4 regions of the Halomonas sp. 18071143 genome follow, and region 2 is predicted to be linked to each of the others. Evidence: predicted binding sites of a transcription regulator. Region 2 holds the regulator's gene; each other region holds the start of a gene.
The links. Region 2 encodes sigma-54, which starts transcription at its own class of promoters, with help from an activator protein. Its sites were predicted from a motif close to TGGCACNNNNNTTGCTNT; they were not measured.

Region 1 (4,609 bases), 1.9 Mb from region 2:
AAACCGCGAGTTGGGATCATCGATTTCGTCGCAGTGCACGTCCACCAGGCGGTCGTACTTGATGGCCAGCTCGATGACGCGCTTCATGGACGCCACGCCCAACTCTCGCGTGTACTCGAAGTGAGGAATGCCGCCTACCACATCGGCGCCAAACTCCAGCGCCTCTTCCATGAGCTTGTCGCCGCCGGGGAATGAAAGCAGGCCATCCTGTGGAAAGGCCACCACCTGAATGTCGATTTTGTCCTTCAGCTCGTCTCGCAGTGTGCAAAGGGTTTTCAGGCCTACCAGGCTGGGGTCGCTGGTGTCGGCATGGGTGCGCACGAACTGCACGCCGTTGCCGATCAACAGGTTGAGGGTCTTCAGTACGCGCTCCCGAATGTCCGCCTCGTCGAGCAACGGCTTACGCTCTCCCCAGCGTTCGATGCCCTCGAACAGCGTGCCGCTCTGGTTCCAGTGAGGCTCGCCAGCGGTCAGGGCCGCATCCAGGTGGATATGCGGCTCGATAAACGGCGCACACAGCAGTTTGCCGCCGGCATCCCTCTGGCCTTCGCCTGCCGTTTGCGGCGCATCCTGAGCGGTGATTGCGGTGAAGACGCCGTTCTCGATATCCAGCCGATAAAGCCCAGGGTGCTGGCGAAGGCGGGCATTGATGATCTGCATGTTCATAAACAGGTGCTCACTTATTGTTTGGCCGTCGATGGGAAGCTATCACCCAGCGTAGCGTGCTTCAGACGTAGCAGTACGGCGTAGCTGCCTGCCGCGACTGCGACACCCACCAGCGGCGGTAGTAACGGAGAAAAATAGGCAGCCCCGGCACCAATGGCATAGGCGGCGAGGCCGCGCCGATTGAAATCGGGTAGCTGCGCAGAGGCCAAAGCAGGGTAGCGGCCTCGGTGCCTGAGCCAAAAATCAGCCATGATCACCCCGCCCATGGGAGGGATAAACGTGCCGAGCAGCACCAGAAATGGAATGAGCAGGTTGTACATGCCACCTACCGCCAGCATGGTACCAATGGCGGCGCCGCTGACGGTGACCATGCGGCGCTTTTCGGTGCGCAGCAAGTTGCATCCCGCCACGGCGAAGTTGTAAATCGTGTTGTCCTGGGTCGTCCATATGTTCAGGAACAGCATCAATACCGCGAGGGAGAGAAAGCCTTGGGCAATGAGAACATCGACGATATCTGCCTGCTGGTAAATCATCGTGCCCAAGGCACCGGTCAGCACCATCAATCCATTGCCAATGAAAAAAGCGGCCAGCGTTGCGATCACCGCAACTTTCGGCGTCCTGGCAAAGCGACTCCAGTTGGTCGCCTGGGTGCCACCGCTGATGAAGGTACCGATAATCACGGTGATCGCCGCTGCGACACTCATACTTTCCGTTGGCGTTTGCTGGCTTAATCCTGCAAAGCCGCGCACATCGACCAGCCCGGTGAACAGGCTGACCAGGATGAAGAGCATCATGGCGGGTACGGCGAAGCGCGATAGCCAGTCCATGCCTCGATAGCCGATCATGGCGGTCACGCAGAATCCAAAGCCAAACAGCACCATCAAGGGGATTTCCAGCCATTCAGGCATCCCCGTGGTGCGTACCAGTACCAGAGCTATCGTGGCGGTTCCCCAGGCGTACCAGCCAATCTGCGTGAAGCCGAGGAAGATGTCAGAGAGTTTGCTGCCTTTTTCGCCGAAGCAGAACCGTCCCATCAGGACGGCATTCAGGCCGCTCTGGCAGGCGATATAAGCCAGCGTTGCTGCGTAGATACCCAGTAGCAGGTTGCCTGCCACGATAATCCACAGTAACTGGCCAATCGGGAAGGCTTGGCCCAGGGAGCCACCCGCCCACATGGTGGCGGTGAAAAAGGTAAAGCCAAGCAGTACCGCTGAGGTAGAGAGTAGCCCTTTCCGAGCCTGGAGGGGTACTTCGCTAAGTGGGTAGTCTGAATGGTGCATCTTTTTCCCCTTCGATACGTTGTCGCGTGTCATGGTCAAGAAAGATGCAGCAAGCCGCATGCCAATCAGGCGTGGTCAGGTAACAAGAAACGTTTAAATTTTTAGCTACTCGTGCGCGTCTTTAATGGTAGTTTGCGAAAAGAAGACAGGAATAACGAGCGCGCACGCGCACCACAAGGTAACGAGCGCTCTGCATGGCGTGGCGCTAACGTGCCATTGACAGGATCGATGATCAGCAATGGGCGATGTGGCAAGACGTGGCTGAGGGGGAGTCGGCCAATATGAAACCATCAAGCTCGGAAGAGCCACCGTCGCCAGCCGTCCGGTTGCCCTGGTACCGGACGCTGGTCGGTAAAGTGGCGGTATTCATGGTGCTGGGGGTAGTCTTTGCCTACTCTATGGGGGCCTTGCTGGGCTTTGCCATCGTGGAGCGCAGTGCACGCGAACAGTGGGCCCGGGAAGCGCTGGTCAATGCCCAGATCGTGAGCGCCACGATTCGGCGGATCTACACGAATGTCGCGGTACGCACGGACCTCTCAGGCCAAGTGACGCACCTGGTGTCCGAACAGCCCATTGGGGATGAAGACTCGGTGCTCAGCACGGGGTTCAGCCCCGTGGATGTGTTGGCGCTGGCGAGTGCGCAAACGCGCCACAACGTCTGGCTGTTTTCACGTTTGCCAGATGGCGGCTTCGCCATGGTCGCCGATGCCCACCACGGTGAAGAGACCACGCTCGAACTCCCCCACGTCCCAGAGCTGCCGCTGGCTGCTTCTGGCAGTGAGCTGTACGTGGGCTTTGCCCGGCTTGGCAAGCAGGAGCACTTCATCAGCGCATTGCCCATTGTGTCTCCTCAGGGGGAGTTATGGGGGGTGTCGGTTGCCACCATTGGCACCAAGGCGACGCTGTACCAGATGCACCGCGAGCTACTGCTGAAAGTCGTCGCCTCACTGGGCGTCGTGCTGTTGGCCACGGCCTTGCTGTTGAGCCTGCTGATGCATCAGCTGTTCAAGCCCGTGCCGCGTCTGATCAAGGCGTTGACGCATATTTCTCATAATCGAACCGAGCAGACAACGCCCTACACACAGCGCCAGGATGAGATTGGCTGTATGGCCCAGGCCATTGAAGCGTTACGCAAAAAAGTCGTCGAGCGCGAGCTGCTGCTGGAGGTCAAGGAGGAGGCGCTCAAGTTCCAGCACCTGGCGCACCACGATGCGCTGACCAAGCTGCCTAACCGTGTTCAGTTCAACGAGGCCTTGCAGGTCGCCGTCGCGCAGCTGTCGGGAGGCGAGCGCTTCAATGTGATGATTTTTGACCTGGATCGCTTCAAGGCCGTCAACGATACGTTAGGGCATGCCGCCGGGGATGAACTGCTGGTCCAGGCCAGCCGACGGGTACAGCGGCTGTTGGCCGAGCGTGAGCTGGTGGCGCGCCTGGGGGGCGATGAGTTCGCGATTCTCCAGCCTGTTCATCACCATGCGCTGGACGAAGCCAGTGTGCGGGCAGGGCGGCTGGTCGCTGCGCTGCGCGAACCCTTTGACCTGCAGGGAGAGCGCGTCCAGATCGGTGTCAGCATCGGGATTGCCCTGGCCCCACGGGATGGCGAAAGCAGCCATACGCTGTTGCGCAGTGCCGATGTGGCGCTTTACGCCGCCAAGGCCATGGGTCGAGGGCGTTATCAGGTGTTCAGTAGCGGCATGACCATGGGAGCCAGCCATGACGTGTAGCGTGATTGGGCGGTATATCGCGTTGATGGGCTTGCTGCTGCTGGCCATGGGCACGGCCAGCGCCCAGACAGGTCCGACGCTTGCGCGCATTCAGCAGGATCACACCATTCTGATTGGGCACCGAGAACACGAGGAGCCGTTCTCCTACGTGGTGGAAGGGCGGCCCATCGGCTACTCCATCGATATTTGCCAAGCAGTGGTCGACAGCATCAGCGCTCGGCTGGGTGGGCCTGCGCTGGCAGTCACCTTCGTGCCGGTGACGCCCGCCAACCGCTTCATCCTGCTGAGCAAGGGCGATATCGACCTTGAGTGTGGTGTGACGACCAATACCGCAGAGCGGCGTCGGCAGGCAGCATTTTCCTACCCCCATTACTTCAGTACTACCCGCTATGTGTCGCTGGCGAAGAATGCGCTGGATCGCATCGAAGACCTGACAGGGCGCAGCGTCGTATCGACCACAGGGACGCTCAATATCGAGCAGCTCAATGCCATGAACCGGGAGCAAAGCCTCAATATCTCGGTCATGCTGAGTCGCTCCCACGACGAAGCGTTCACCATGGTAGCTGCCGAGCAGGCGTCTGCGTTCGTGATGGACGATATCTTGCTGGCGGGCCTGGTGGCGTCCGATGCCTCTCCCGAGCGCTTTCATATCTCGTCGGAAGCGCTGAGTGACCCCGAACCGTATGGCCTGATGTTGCGCCGTGACGACCCCGAATTTTTAGCCTGGGTCAATGAAGCGTTACGCGCGCTCTATCAGAGTGGCGACATGCTGGCGCTTTATGAGAAGTGGTTCTTGTCTCCCATTCCGCCCGACCAGCAGGTGGTGGGGCTGCCCATGAGCCCTCAGCTGGAGGCCGTTCTGGCACACCCGGAAGCATTCGCTGAGTAAGGAGTGAGTCATGTCACGAAGATACAGGCGCTGGTGGGTGGGGTTGATGG
Region 2 (4,609 bases):
CGCGGGCGTGAAGGCCGCGTTGATTGGTCAGCGTTAAGGTTCTTTCAGGCACTCTGGTTCCTTTTTGCCGAGTGATATCAGGGTGAAGTCGTGTCGCTGGGGGGGATGGAAGAAGCGGCATCGACGGTAGCGGGTAATTCGCTTAGCGTGTACTGCAAGCCCAATTCCCGATGCCTGAGCTGAATGGCGCCAGTGCGCTTGACCAGCGCCTGCGCCAGTTGTTCCACCATGTAGACAGAGCGATGCTGGCCGCCAGTGCAGCCAATGGCCACGGTCATATAGCTACGTTGACTGCTTTGGTAGGCGGGCAGCCACTTGTCCAACCAGGCATGAATATCGTCACGCATGTCATCGACGATGGGGTAGCCGCCCAGGAAGGCCTGAATATTGGCATCGCGTCCGGTGAACTGCCGCAGGCTGGGGTCCCAATAAGGGTTAGGCAGGCAGCGCACGTCAAACACGATATCGGCATCCATGGGTACGCCCCGCTTATAGCCGAAGGATTCAAACGTCAGGGTCAGCTGGTCACGCCGTTGGTGAGCGACCTGATCGGTGATGCGACGGCGAAGATCGTGCACCGAGAGGCGTGACGTGTCGATCAACAGGTCGGCCAGATCGCGAATGTCGAGCAGCGTCTGCTCTTCCTTGTCGATGGCTTCTTCCAGGGTCATGTCACTATCCCGGGTCAGCGGGTGGCGCCGCCGGGTGGCCGAGTAGCGCTCCAGCAGAATGCGTGCGTCCGTGGTCAGGTAGATGACCTGAAAACGGATCTGGCGTTGACGTAGCTCTTCCAGTAACGCAGGCAACTGCTCCAGCGCCGTGGGCAGGTTGCGCGCATCGATGCTGACCGCCAGGTGAGTTCGCCCCCCTTGCTCGCGCAATTCATCGACCAGCGAGCCCAGCAGCATGGCGGGCAGGTTGTCGATGGCGTAATAGCCAAGATCCTCCAGCGCCTGTAGGGCGATGGACTTGCCGGACCCTGAGCGGCCGCTAATGATCACCAGCTGCATAGCGCATCTCTCTTGGGTATCAAAGGGATAGAGGGCTTGCCGTGTGCCTTGCTGCCTGGCAATGGCTGCGCTAGGCAGCCTGCTCGCGAATCTTGTCGGTCAGCAGCTCGAGCAATGCGCGCTGGCTACTGACATTGCGCAGCTGTTGGCGTGTGGCAGCGTCATTCATGATCGTGGCCACCTGCCCCAGCAGGGCCAGGTGCGTGTCATCGGCTTCTTCGGGAACCAACAGCACGAAGACCAGATCGACCGGGTCACCATCGATGGCATCGAAGTCGACGGGCTCGGCTAGCTTGAGAAAGCCAGCAATGGGCGTGCTGCAGTGAGGACTGCGTGCATGGGGGATGGCTACGCCATTGCCGATACCAGTGCTGCCCAGCCGTTCACGGCCAATCAGGCGACTGAAGACTTCCTGACTGTCCAGGCTGGGCGTGTTCTGAGCGATAAAGGTGCTGAAAAACTCCAGCACCCTTTTTTTGCTGCCCCCGGGCACGTCGTACAGCACGCGCTCCGGGGGGAGTATGGTTTCCAACGTCATCGGTTTAACGCACGCCAGCGCCTTGGGCGCGGGCTTGTGCTTTTTCCTTGTGTTTTACCAGCTGACGGTCGATTTTGTCCGCCAGGGCGTCAATGGCCGCGTACATGTCATTATCCTGCGCTTCCGCATGCAGGTCTGCTCCTGCGGCATGCAGCGTGCAAGCCGCTTGCTGGCGCTCCTTTTCGACAGATAAGGTGACCTGGACGGTCGTGATGTTGTCGTAGTGACGCTCAACGCGTTCCAGCTTTTCGTTTACGTAGTCACGCAAGGCGTCAGTCAGTTCAACGTGATGACCAGTGATGTTTACTTGCATTGACGTGCTCCTTATCCATCGGACTGTACTTCGATTGTAACCCTTTTTGGGCCATTGCAAAGCCCTCGCCGCGAGTTTGTTGGGCAAGAGCGTTTAACTAGCGCAAACGGCGTCGCTCGCTCGACGAAGGTATACCCATCGACTCTCGGTACTTGGCGACGGTGCGGCGTGCCACGGTAATGCCACCCTCTTCCAGCAGGGTGACCAGGCGACTGTCGGAGAGTGGCTTGCCTGGCGGCTCGTCCTGAATCAGTTTCTTGATGCGTGCTCGAATGGCCGTGCTGGAGTGGCTGTCGCCGCCCTCCTGGCCGCTGACCTGGCTGGAGAAGAAGTACTTGAGCTCGAAGACCCCGCGCGGGGTATGAATGTATTTCTGGGTGGTGACCCGGGAGATGGTCGATTCATGCATCTCTACCGCTTCGGCGATATCGGCCAGAATCAGCGGTTTCATGGCCTCTTCACCCTGCTCGAGGAAGCCTATCTGGCGGGCAATGATCTCGCGCCCCACGCGCAGCAGCGTGTCGTTGCGGCTCGACAGGCTCTTGATCAGCCAGCGAGCCTCCTGGAGGTGCTCTTTCAAAAACTGGTTGTCCTGGCTCTTGTCGGCGCGCTTGATCAGGCTGGCGTAGTCGGGCTGGATACGTAGCCGAGGCAGCGCTTCCGGGTTGAGTTCCAGATGCCAGCCCTCGTGATCGTGACGTACCACCAGGTCCGGCGTCACATAGCTGTCGTCGGTGACGCCGTAGGCGCTTCCGGGGCGAGGGTCAAGGCTGCGGATTAAACGAATGACATCGTCCAGCTGCTCGTCATCGAGGCTCAGGCGTCGTTTCAGCAGGCGCATGTCGTCCTTGCCCAGCGCTTCGAGAAACTGGCGTACCAGACGCTTGGCGGGCATCAACAGCGGAGTGTCTTCGGGTAGCGCGGCCAGCTGCAGCATCAGGCACTCGCGCAGGTCACGGGCGAACACGCCAGTAGGCTCGAACTGCTGCAGGCGCAGCAAGGTGTTTTCGACCTCGCGTTGGCTCAGGCCATCGTGGCCCTGCGCCTTGAGCCCCTCGCGGATGTCGTTGAGCGGCTGGGTCAGATAGCCGTTGGCATCCAGCGCATCGATGAGGCTCTCGGCAATGGCTTGCTCACGCGCAGAGAAGTCGGTCATGGCCAGTTGCCAGAGCAAGTGCCCGTGAAGGCTCTGCCCGGCCGCCTGGCGCTCGAAGTCCGGGCCTTCGCTACTGCCGCCCGCGCTGCCCATGTCCTGGTAGGTGTCGGACCAGTCGCTGTCCACGGAGAGCTCGTTGGGAATGCTGTCTGCCCACTCGGCTTCCTGAGGCTCGCTGACCGCCTGTTCGCCAAACTCATCCTCCTGTTCGAGCATGGGGTTGGCATCCAGCGCCTGCTGAATTTCTTGACGAAGGTCCAGCGTCGATAGCTGAAGCAGCGCAATGGCCTGCTGCAGCTGAGGTGTCATGGTCAGCTGTGTGCCGATGCGCAGTTGAAGAGAAGCTTTCATGACCATCTGAGAACCACTCGTTAATCAGAAAGCTCCACCCTAGAGCGACTCTCCGTTTGGTGCAAGTGCAATAAGCATGCCACTAAATAAAATGTCTTCGTGGGCCATTATTTAAAGGCGGAAGTCGGCGCCCAGGTAGACGTCGCGCACCTTCTGGTTATTGAGAATTTCCTGGGGGTTTCCACTGGCTATGATGTGTCCGTCGCCAACAATATAGGCAATATCGCAGATATCCAGGGTTTCACGCACGTTGTGGTCGGTAATCAGCACGCCAATATGGCGCTTCTTGAGCGCGCGTATGATCGACTTGATATCGCCCACGGAAATGGGGTCGACGCCAGCAAAAGGTTCGTCCAGTAGAATGAAGGCGGGCTCGGTGGCCAGCGAGCGGGCAATTTCCACCCGTCGCCGCTCGCCGCCCGACAGGCTCATGCCCAGGTTGTCGCGAATATGGGTGATGTGGAAGTCTTCCAGCAGGGATTCGAGCTTCGCTTCTCGGCTATTGCGGTCCAGCTCCCGGCGCGTTTCCAGAATGGCCATGATGTTGTCGGCCACCGACAGCTTGCGAAAGATCGATGCTTCCTGGGGCAGGTAGCCGATACCCGCCAGCGCGCGTTCATGCATGGGCGCCCGGGTCAGGTCGAGATCGTCGATGCCCACCTTGCCAGCATCGGATTTCACCAGGCCGACGATCATGTAGAACGAGGTGGTCTTGCCCGCGCCGTTAGGGCCCAGCAGGCCCACCACGCTGCCCTGGGCAATTTCCAGATTGATATCCTTGACCACGCGGCGGCGTTTGTAGCTCTTGGCCAGATGCTGTGCATGGAGTGTCTTGACCGCTGCGGTGTCGGGGGTCATCGCTGTCACGGGGCGTCCTCTCGCTATTGTTCGGGCTGCAGGGTCATGCGGATGCGCTGTGGCGAACTGCCGCTGACATCAGAGCGCGCTTGCACCACCCCGCGGTCGATGAAGTATTCGAGCCGTCCCCCCTGGAAACGATCCCCTTGCTGGGTCAGTTCGGCTTGGTCGATGAGCTCGACGCGGCGTTCGGACACGTGGTAGACGATGCGGCGCGCCCAGCCTTCCATGGGCGTCGTCTGGTCTTCCAGTTGATTGCGCAGGTAGGCACGCTCGCCCGTGGCGACGGCCCGGGAGAGTTCGCCGGCCTGGTTGCGGTGAATTTCGACACGCTCTCCCCGCAGCTGCATTTCACCCTGACGAATATCGACATTGCCAGAGTA
Region 3 (4,609 bases), 1.1 Mb from region 2:
AGCCCGAAAGGCAAGCGTGTCGAAGCGCGTTTCCCTGATCCGACGGCGAACCCCTACCTGGCGTTCTCTGCCATGCTGATGGCGGGTATCGACGGTATCAAGAACAAGATCCATCCTGGCGATGCCATGGACAAGAACCTGTATGACCTGCCGCCGGAAGAGGGCAAGTCGGTTCCCACCGTGGCTCACAGCCTCGACCAGGCCCTGGAAGCACTCGATGCTGACCGTGCGTTCCTGACCGAAGGCGGTGTATTCACCGACGAGATGATCGACGCTTACATCGAACTGAAAATGGAAGACGTCGAGCGTATCCGCATGACGACTCACCCGATCGAGTTCGACATGTACTACAGCTGCTAAGCTGATGGCATGACTGCTAAGATCACCCTTGCGGTGTGACGAGCCAAAACCCCGCCTCGGCGGGGTTTTTTTATGGGCAGAATAGTTGAGGAGGCAGCATGGTGAGTAAGCGGCGTGTTGCATGGTCAGCCATATTATCCACAGGGGTTTTCGTGGCCGCCTGCCTGTGGGTAAGCGCTGCCAAGGCACAAACGGTGTACCGCATCGTTGATGCCCAGGGCAACGTGACCTTTACCGATAACCCCGAGCGCGGCGGCGAAGTGTTGCGGCTGGCGCCTCTGCCCAGCTTGCCCGCTGCACGCCCAGCCGCGCTCTCGGCGGCACGCCCTGCAGGGCGCCCGGGCCAGCCGTTCATGCCCTATGACCGGTTCATCATCGTTGCCCCCGCGCCTGGGGCTTCTCTGCGCGGTGGCATGACGCCAGTGGAGGTCAGCGTTTCCCCTGCGCTGCGTGAGGACCACCAGATCCAGCTGCTCGTCAACGGCGAGCTTAGCCAATCCCCTCTGCATAGCGATGCCTTTTGGCTGGCAGGCTTGCCCCCGGGGCAGCATCGTTTGCAGGCAGAGCTGCTGGACAGCCAGGGGCGCATTCAGCATCGCACCGATCAGGTGACGATTTTTATCGCTGATTAAGTGTATGCACTATAATGGTGCGTTGAATTAGCTAAATCTTCCGTCCCTTGCGCTATAAACGCCCGAGCGGTATCGGTAGGCTGCCCCTAAGCCGTGCATGGCGCCGTTTTGGGTAACCTGGCGCGCTTTTTGCACTTCCTCAGCTAAATCACTAACGCTACGGTTAGCGACGCTTCAGGACACGCCATGTATCAGCGCTTACTAGAACACCTCACGACGGCGGTATTGCTGCTGGACGGCGAACTTCGGGTTCGCTGGATGAATCCGGCCGCCGAGGCGCTGCTGGCGGTGAGCTTCAGTCGGGTACAAGGCATCAGTCTGGACACCCTGCTGGGCGGTGACGAGAGTATCGATGACGTGCTGGCCAAGGCGCGCGATGCGTTTCACCCTTACACCCAACGCGAAGCGCGTATTACGCCGCTCAATAGTGACCCCCTGACGGTGGATTACACCGTGACGCCGCTGTCCGCCGACGAGCTGCTGCTGGAGGTGGAGCCCCGTGATCGGCTGATGCAGATTTCCCGGGAAGAAGCGCTGACCACTCGCCAGGAGACCATCAAGGTGCTGGCGCGTGGGCTGGCCCATGAGGTGAAAAACCCCTTGGGCGGTATCCGCGGCGCGGCGCAGCTGCTGGAGCGCGATCTGGACGACCCGGCCTTGCGGGAGTTTACCCACATCATCGTCGAGGAAGTGGACCGTCTGCGCGATCTGGTGGACTCCATGCTGGGCCCCAACCGCATCATCAAGCATGAGCCGGTGAACATTCACAAGGTGCTGGAGCGCGTGCGTGCGCTGCTGTTGGCCGAGCATCCGCAGGTCACCGTTAACCGCGATTATGACCCCAGTCTGCCGGACCTTTCTGGCGACGAGTCGCAGATGATCCAGGCCGTGTTGAACGTGGCCCGCAACGCGGTACAGGCCATGAGCGAAGCCGACACGCCGTCCCCCACGCTGACCCTGCGCACCCGTGCCCGCCGCCAGTTCACGCTGGGGGCCGAGCGCCATCGGCTGGTCAGTGAGGTGGGCGTGATCGATAACGGCCCCGGCATTCCCGATGCGTTACGTGAAACGCTTTTTTACCCCATGGTGTCAGGCCGCGCGGAAGGCAGCGGCCTGGGGCTATCGATTGCTCAGTCAATTTTGCATCAACATCAAGGATTGATCGAATGCGATTCCCGACCCGGACACACCGAATTTCGTTTACTGATTCCATTGGTTATTAATTTACCGGAGATGCGTCATGACTGAGGCGACACGTACCGATGTTGCACGGGTGGTTATCGTCGATGATGACCGCGCTATCCGCTGGGTGCTGGAGCGCGCGCTAGCGCAACCCGACCTGGATGTCGAATGTATCGAGCGGGCGGATACGGCGCTGGCTCGGCTGCTGGAAAATCCACCAGATGTGCTGGTCACCGATATTCGCATGCCGGGAATCGACGGCCTCGACCTGATGTCTCGCGTGCGTGCGGCTCACCCCGATCTGCCGGTCATTGTCATGACCGCCCACTCGGACCTGGATAGCGCGGTGGCCTCTTATCAGGGGGGCGCTTTCGAGTACCTGCCCAAGCCCTTTGATGTCGACGAAGCGCTGGCGCTGGTGCGGCGGGCGGTGGCCCATGCCCGCGAGCGGCAGCGGCCGGTCAGCGTACCGGAAGGGCTGAGCGCCGAGATCATCGGCGAAGCGCCTGCCATGCAGGAGGTGTTTCGCGCCATTGGCCGCTTGTCGCACTCCCATATTACGGTATTGATCAACGGGGAGTCGGGCACCGGTAAAGAGCGGGTGGCCCAGGCGCTGCATCAGCACAGCCCGCGCTCCGGCAAGCCGTTCATTGCCCTCAATATGGCGGCAATTCCTCGTGACCTGATCGAGTCGGAACTGTTTGGCCATGAGAAAGGCGCCTTTACCGGTGCCGCCCAGCAGCGCCAAGGGCGTTTCGAGCAGGCCAACGGCGGTACGCTGTTTCTGGATGAAATTGGCGATATGCCCGCCGAGACGCAAACGCGCCTGCTGCGGGTGCTGGCCGATGGCGAGTTTTACCGGGTCGGCGGCCATACGCCGGTCAAGGTGGATGTGCGCATCATTGCCGCTACCCACCAGAACCTGGAATCTCTGGTGGATGAAGGGCGTTTTCGTGAGGATCTGTTCCACCGCCTGAACGTGATTCGGGTGCACCTGCCGCGCCTGGCCGAGCGCCGTGAAGACATCCCCCGCTTGACGCGTCACTTCCTGGCGGAGGCGGCCAAGGAGCTATCCACCGATATCAAGGTGCTGACGCCCGAGGCAGAAGCTCACCTGACGCGGCTGCCGTGGCCGGGTAACGTTCGTCAGCTGGAAAATATCTGCCGTTGGCTCACCGTGATGGCATCGGGCAGGGAGATCCTGATCGAAGACCTGCCTCCCGAGCTGCGCTCGGTCAGCGCGCCGGAAGGAGGTGCTTACGGTGATTGGCGCTCGGCCTTCCGGGATTGGGCCGACCACGCCCTGGCCGAAGGGCATACGCACCTGTTGGAAGAGGCGGTGCCGGATTTCGAGCGCATCCTGATCGAAACCGCCCTGAAGCACACAGGGGGGCGCAAGGGGGAAGCGGCCGAGCTGCTGGGCTGGGGGCGCAATACCCTGACACGCAAGCTCAAGACGCTGCTGCCCGCGCTAGCCGACGAGTAGCCCTGTTGGCAATCGCCGTCGGCTCGGCGATGCTGGCCCGGAACCACTAAAAAGCCCGCTGACACGGTCAGCGGGCTTTTTCATGCCATCCTGTTGATGGCATGCGGGGCAGCTTAGTCGTCTGCGCCCGGTACGCCGCCCAGCTCTTCGATCAGCGCCTTGTAGCTTTCGGTCTGCTCGGTGAGGGTCTGGGTGACTTCGTCTTCAGACAGGTACACCACCGGCATCAGGATGCGCTCTTCGGTGATCTCGATGAAGCGCTCATCCTGAGTGGCGGCTTCCAGTGCTTCTGCCAGGCGCTCGACGTGGGCATCCGGCGTATTGTTGGGCACCATGACCACGCGAATTTCTGCCGGGTTGATGTCATAACCGGCTTCTTGCAGGCTGGGCGCATCCGGGAAGGCTACCAGACGGTCTTCTGCCAGGCTCAGCAGGACCGGCATTTCACCCGTTTCTGCGTAGCCGGAGTGGGTGCCGCCGCTATAGGCGAAGTCCACGTCGCCAGAGAGAATCAGCGGTGCCATGCCAGCGCCGCCTGCCGTGGGCACGATGCGCAGGTCAAGACCTTCCTGCTGGGCAATGTACTCGATGATCATGCGATCCAGGGCGGTCTGCGTGGCATAGCTGGTGCCGGGGTTTTCGCGGGCATACTCCACCAGCGACTCCCAGCTGTCACCAAAGGGGCGATTCTCGCCGGTCACGATAGCCGACTGGCCCAGCGTCACGCCCGCCACGTAGCGGAAGTCGTCCAGCTGGTAGGCGGTTTCCGTGGCCAGCGGGCCGTAGGTGATGGTCATGGAGGTGCCAAAGGCAAAGGTGTAGCCTTCGTCGTTATTGTTGGCCAGGCGAGTCAAGGCCACGCCACCGCCCGCGCCCGGCTGGTTGACCACGTTCACCGGCTGGCCCAGCTCTTCTTCCAGTACGTTGGCCAGCACGCGGGCTTGAATGT
Region 4 (4,609 bases), 1.9 Mb from region 2:
CTGCTCGGTGCGCGACGACAAATCGGCGTTGCCCCCGGCAATTTCTCGTGCGCCGATGTAGATCGAGCCGCTGCTGTCACGCACGGTCGATATCGTGGCCAACAGGCCATTCTGCATGCGCTGCATGGCACTGAACAGCTTGCCGATTTCATTGCTTCCGCGCAGGTCCACGCGGGATGACAGGTCGTTTTCGGCAATGCGCTCGAAGTGCACCACGGCTTCATCCAGCGGCTTGACGATGGACCTCACCATGGCCATACGCACCAGCACGATGGTCAAAAGCGCAACGATGATCACGGCGATATCGATGTAACCGAACATTTGCATGTCGCGTTCATAGTTGGCCACCAATTGATCACCGTAATCCTCGAGGAAGTCATTGAACGCCATGCTCGATGAGATAAATTCCTGGTTAAGAGGGCTGATAGCTTGCCGTGCCCCCGCCAGTTGAACATCATTACCAGAGGTGACCGCCGCAGCGAGCGGCACAAGCCCTTGCTGCATGACCGCATGAAAGTCGGTAATGACGGCATCGGCCAATTCGCCATTGATGTCACGGGGGGACGAAGCCTCGAACTCGGCAAAGTAGCGCTGGGCTGATTGCAAGAAGCCGTCAGCTTCTGCCAGATAAGCCTGGGTTCGCTGTTGCTGTCCATTCTCAGCAGATACAACAGCGTTCATGTAAGCCAGTTGAGCAAACCCCACCGAGCGCTGAGCACGCACAAGCGGTAACATCTGATGCATCGCGATATCATCCAACGCCTCAAGAGACTCACCTCCTCTTTTTCCCGATTGGTGGCCAATAAAAGCGACCACCATGATCAATAAACCGAAGATGGCCAGTACAACGGTCAGGCCTGTTTTTACCGAGATATTTGCCAGTAGCTTGTTCATGCTCCCCCTCGCTGGCCAACCAAAATTAGTCAGCCCAGTCGAGAAATCCCTTTCCTTGAATGTGATGCCCGTTACCGAGCCTTAATGTGTTAACCACATTCTGTTGGGCGGTCACTATTCCGACAATAGGGTTTACATTGTTTGACGTTATAGATAACTTGCTAACAACCATGCTTCTTTTTCGTGCAGCTTCGCCAAAACTGCACCATTCCCACGCTGCAGCGCACCATGCCCACTCCCTTTAACCACAAGCTGGCCTTACCCTACTTCTGACTAACCTTTTGAAAAGCTGATGTTTCGCCAAAACGGCTCAGCCATTTGGCATGTTAGCTGCACAAGGCAAGAGGATAGCGAACTGGGTCAACGTGGACCCGGCGATAAAAAAGACGATCAACAGACAACGGCGTCTGCAACAGCTCCTCAACGGGGGCTGATTGCAGGCGCCGTTTTTGTCTCCAAAGGGCAGGAACCGTGTCATGCGCAAAAAAATCTCTTCGTCCCACTCACCGGAACGTCGCCACTTTCTCAAAAGCTCCGCCGCCGTGGTGGGAGGCTCTGCCGTGCTCAGCAGCCTGCCCATGAGCTGGGCTTTTGCCAACGGCGCTTTGGAAACCACGTCGGCCAAACTCGGCTTCATTGCGCTGACGGATGCAGCGCCGCTGTTCGTGGCCGATGAAAAAGGATTTTTTGCCAAGCACGGCATGACCGATGTGGAGGTCCTCAAGCAGTCTTCCTGGGGTACCACCCGAGACAATCTGGTGCTGGGTTCCCAGCGTAACGGGATCGATGGCGCGCACATCCTGACGCCCATGCCTTACCTGATCGCCAGCGGTGCCATGACCCCCAACAATATTCCCGTGCCGATGAGCATTCTGGCGCGCCTCAATCTCAACGGGCAGTGCATCTCGGTGGGCGATGAGTACGCCGACCTCAAGGTCGCGCTGGATACCCGTGAGTTTGCCCAGGCCCTGGCGGAAAAGCGCAGTGGAGGCAATGAAGTCAGCGCCGCCATGACCTTCCCCGGCGGCACCCACGACATGTGGATTCGCTACTGGATGGCCGCCGGGGGCATCGACCCCAACCGCGATATTTCCACCATAACCATTCCCCCCGCCCAGATGGTGGCCAATATGCGGGTGGGCAGTATGGACACCTTCTGCGTGTGCGAGCCCTGGAACCAGCAGTTGATCAACCAGGGCATCGGCTACACCGCCAATACCACTGGCGAGCTGTGGAACGATCACCCGGAAAAAGCCTTCGCCATGCGCAGCGACTACGTCGAAGCCCACCCCAACGCCACCAAAGCTCTGCTGATGGCCATCATGGAAGCGCAAATGTGGTGCGAAGACCCGGCCAACCACGAGGAGATGGCCCAGATCTGCTCACGCCGCCGCTGGATCCATGCGCCTTATGCCGACCTCATCGACCGTATTCAGGGCAACTTCGATTACGGCACCGGGCGCGTCGTGGAAAACCATCCACACATGATGCGCTACTGGGACAAGCACGCCTCCTACCCCTTCAAGAGCCACGACCTGTGGTTCCTGACCGAGAACAAGCGCTGGGGCTACTTGCCGCAGGACTTCGACAGCGCGGCCTTGATCGAGCAGGTCAACCGCGAAGACCTGTGGCGGGAAGCCGCTCACGCCCTTGGCGTGGCCTCGGCAGACATTCCGGACTCCACCTCTCGCGGCGTCGAAACGCTGTTCGACGGCAAGGTCTTCGACCCGGAAAACCCGCAAGCCTACCTCGATAGCCTGGAGATCAAGGCGCTGGCCTGAGCCAGGCAGCCTGGGAGAACCTCATGACGACTTCATCAAGAGCCAATACGCTGTCTACCTCCATGCCAGGCGTGCACCCTGTGCTGCTACGCCTGCGCGACACCCTGGTCAAGAACGTGCTGCCGCCGATGGTCGTGATGGCCATTCTGATCGGCCTGTGGGAAGCGCTGTGCTCCCATCCTGGCGCGGCGCTGCCGCCGCCCTCGCAGGTGCTCAACGATACCTGGGAGCTGATCATTCATCCCTTCTACGACTACGGCGGCAACGACAAGGGCATGGGCTGGCAGATTCTGGCCAGCCTGGAACGCGTGGCCTATGGCTACCTGCTGGCAGTGGTGGTAGGCATCAGCCTGGGCGTGCTGGTGGGCCAATCGACCTGGGCCCTGCGTGGCCTCGACCCCGTGTTTCAGGTGCTGCGCACCGTGCCTCCGCTGGCCTGGCTGCCGATTTCACTGGCCGGGTTTCAGGACAGCACCCCTTCGGCCATTTTCGTGATCTTCATCACCGCCATCTGGCCCATCATCATCAACACCTCAGTGGGGGTGCGTAATATCCCCGAGGATTACCGCAACGTGGCCCGAGTGATTCGCCTCAACGGCATGGAGTATTTCACCCGCATCATGCTGCCCGCCGCCGCACCCTATATCTTTTCGGGCCTGCGCATTGGGGTAGGGCTTTCCTGGCTGGCCATCGTGGCCGCCGAGATGCTGATTGGCGGCGTGGGCATCGGCTTTTTCATCTGGGACGCCTGGAATGCCTCCATGCTCAGCGACATCGTGCTGGCACTCATCTACGTGGGCATCGTGGGCTTCATTCTTGATCGCATCGTGGCCTTCATCGGCCAGTGCGTGACCCGTGGCACCACCCAAAGCTAACCCAGGAGATTGGATCATGGCTTCACACTATTTAAGCGTCGAGCAGGTGGACATGACCTTTGCCACCAAAGGTGCCACTACCAACGTGCTCAAGGAGATCGACCTGGGCGTCGCCAAGGGTGAGTACATCTCGATCATTGGCCATTCGGGCTGCGGCAAGTCGACCCTGCTCAACATCATCGCCGGACTCACCTCCTCGACCTCTGGCGCGGTCATTCTGGATGGCAAGGAGGTCAATGCGCCAGGCCCCGACCGTAGCGTGGTCTTCCAAAACCACTCGTTACTGCCCTGGCTCACGGTGTACGAGAACGTGGCGCTGGCAGTGAACAAGACCTTTGCCCGCCGCAAGACCAAGGCCGAACGCCACGCCTGGATCCTCAAGAATCTGGACATGGTCGGTATGTCCCATGCCCTCAACAAACGCCCTTCAGAGATTTCCGGCGGCATGAAGCAGCGGGTAGGGATCGCCCGCGCTCTGGCCATGGAGCCCAAGGTACTGCTGCTGGATGAGCCGTTTGGCGCCCTGGATGCGCTGACACGCGCCCACCTGCAAGAAGAGGTGATGCGCATTCAGGACGAGCTGGGGAACACCGTCATCATGATCACCCACGATGTGGATGAGGCCGTGCTGCTGTCTGATCGTATCGTCATGCTGACCAACGGCCCCTCGGCGCGCATTGGTGAAATTCTCGATATCGACCTGCCGCGCCCCCGCAACCGTATCACGCTGGCCGACGACCCTCGTTACAACCGCTACCGCCAGGAAGTGCTGCGCTTCCTGTACGAAAAGCAGCGCAAGGTAGAGCACCTGGCCCAGCGACGCGAGAAAGCCCCCAGTACTGCCACGGCTAAAAAAGCCCGCGCCTAGTTTCTTAAAATAGCCTGAGGGGTGGCCTGGGGATTGGAAAAGTGGTTTTTCAGCGTTTCGCTCAGCGGCACGTTCAGGGTAATCCCCTTGCCGGGCAACGGCTGCAGGAACCACCGCTCGTAAAGCGCCAGTATCTCATCACTTTGATAGATCTGGCGCAGCGCCTGGTTGACCTGCTCGACAAAGGCGTC

Region 1: a site for sigma-54 is predicted at 1,993-2,010, ahead of codB (cytosine permease). Genes of this name have one in related genera too.
Region 3: a site for sigma-54 is predicted at 1,111-1,128, ahead of glnL (nitrogen regulation protein NR(II)). Genes of this name have one in related genera too.
Region 4: a site for sigma-54 is predicted at 1,214-1,231, ahead of KVY02_RS15945 (CmpA/NrtA family ABC transporter substrate-binding protein). Genes of this name have one in related genera too.

What each region holds. Positions count from the first base shown of each region.
Region 1 is NZ_CP078120.1:3,395,105-3,399,713, reverse strand. Features, by position in the region: gene codA (cytosine deaminase) at 1-666, opposite strand, end outside; gene codB (cytosine permease) at 681-1,946, opposite strand; gene KVY02_RS15970 (GGDEF domain-containing protein) at 2,228-3,670, shown strand; gene KVY02_RS15965 (amino acid ABC transporter substrate-binding protein) at 3,660-4,559, shown strand; gene KVY02_RS15960 (amino acid ABC transporter substrate-binding protein) at 4,570-4,609, shown strand, end outside.
Region 2 is NZ_CP078120.1:1,433,313-1,437,921, forward strand. Features, by position in the region: gene KVY02_RS06600 (HPr family phosphocarrier protein) at 1-52, opposite strand, end outside; gene rapZ (RNase adapter RapZ) at 78-1,010, opposite strand; gene ptsN (PTS IIA-like nitrogen regulatory protein PtsN) at 1,081-1,548, opposite strand; gene hpf (ribosome hibernation-promoting factor, HPF/YfiA family) at 1,553-1,861, opposite strand; gene KVY02_RS06620 (RNA polymerase factor sigma-54) at 1,959-3,374, opposite strand; gene lptB (LPS export ABC transporter ATP-binding protein) at 3,480-4,226, opposite strand; gene lptA (lipopolysaccharide transport periplasmic protein LptA) at 4,250-4,609, opposite strand, start outside.
Region 3 is NZ_CP078120.1:300,909-305,517, forward strand. Features, by position in the region: gene glnA (glutamate--ammonia ligase) at 1-360, shown strand, start outside; gene KVY02_RS01525 (DUF4124 domain-containing protein) at 513-992, shown strand; gene glnL (nitrogen regulation protein NR(II)) at 1,179-2,240, shown strand; gene glnG (nitrogen regulation protein NR(I)) at 2,233-3,660, shown strand; gene KVY02_RS01540 (tripartite tricarboxylate transporter substrate binding protein) at 3,774-4,609, opposite strand, start outside.
Region 4 is NZ_CP078120.1:3,389,819-3,394,427, forward strand. Features, by position in the region: gene KVY02_RS15940 (methyl-accepting chemotaxis protein) at 1-894, opposite strand, end outside; gene KVY02_RS15945 (CmpA/NrtA family ABC transporter substrate-binding protein) at 1,371-2,675, shown strand; gene ntrB (nitrate ABC transporter permease) at 2,699-3,550, shown strand; gene KVY02_RS15955 (ABC transporter ATP-binding protein) at 3,567-4,418, shown strand; gene KVY02_RS15960 (amino acid ABC transporter substrate-binding protein) at 4,415-4,609, opposite strand, start outside.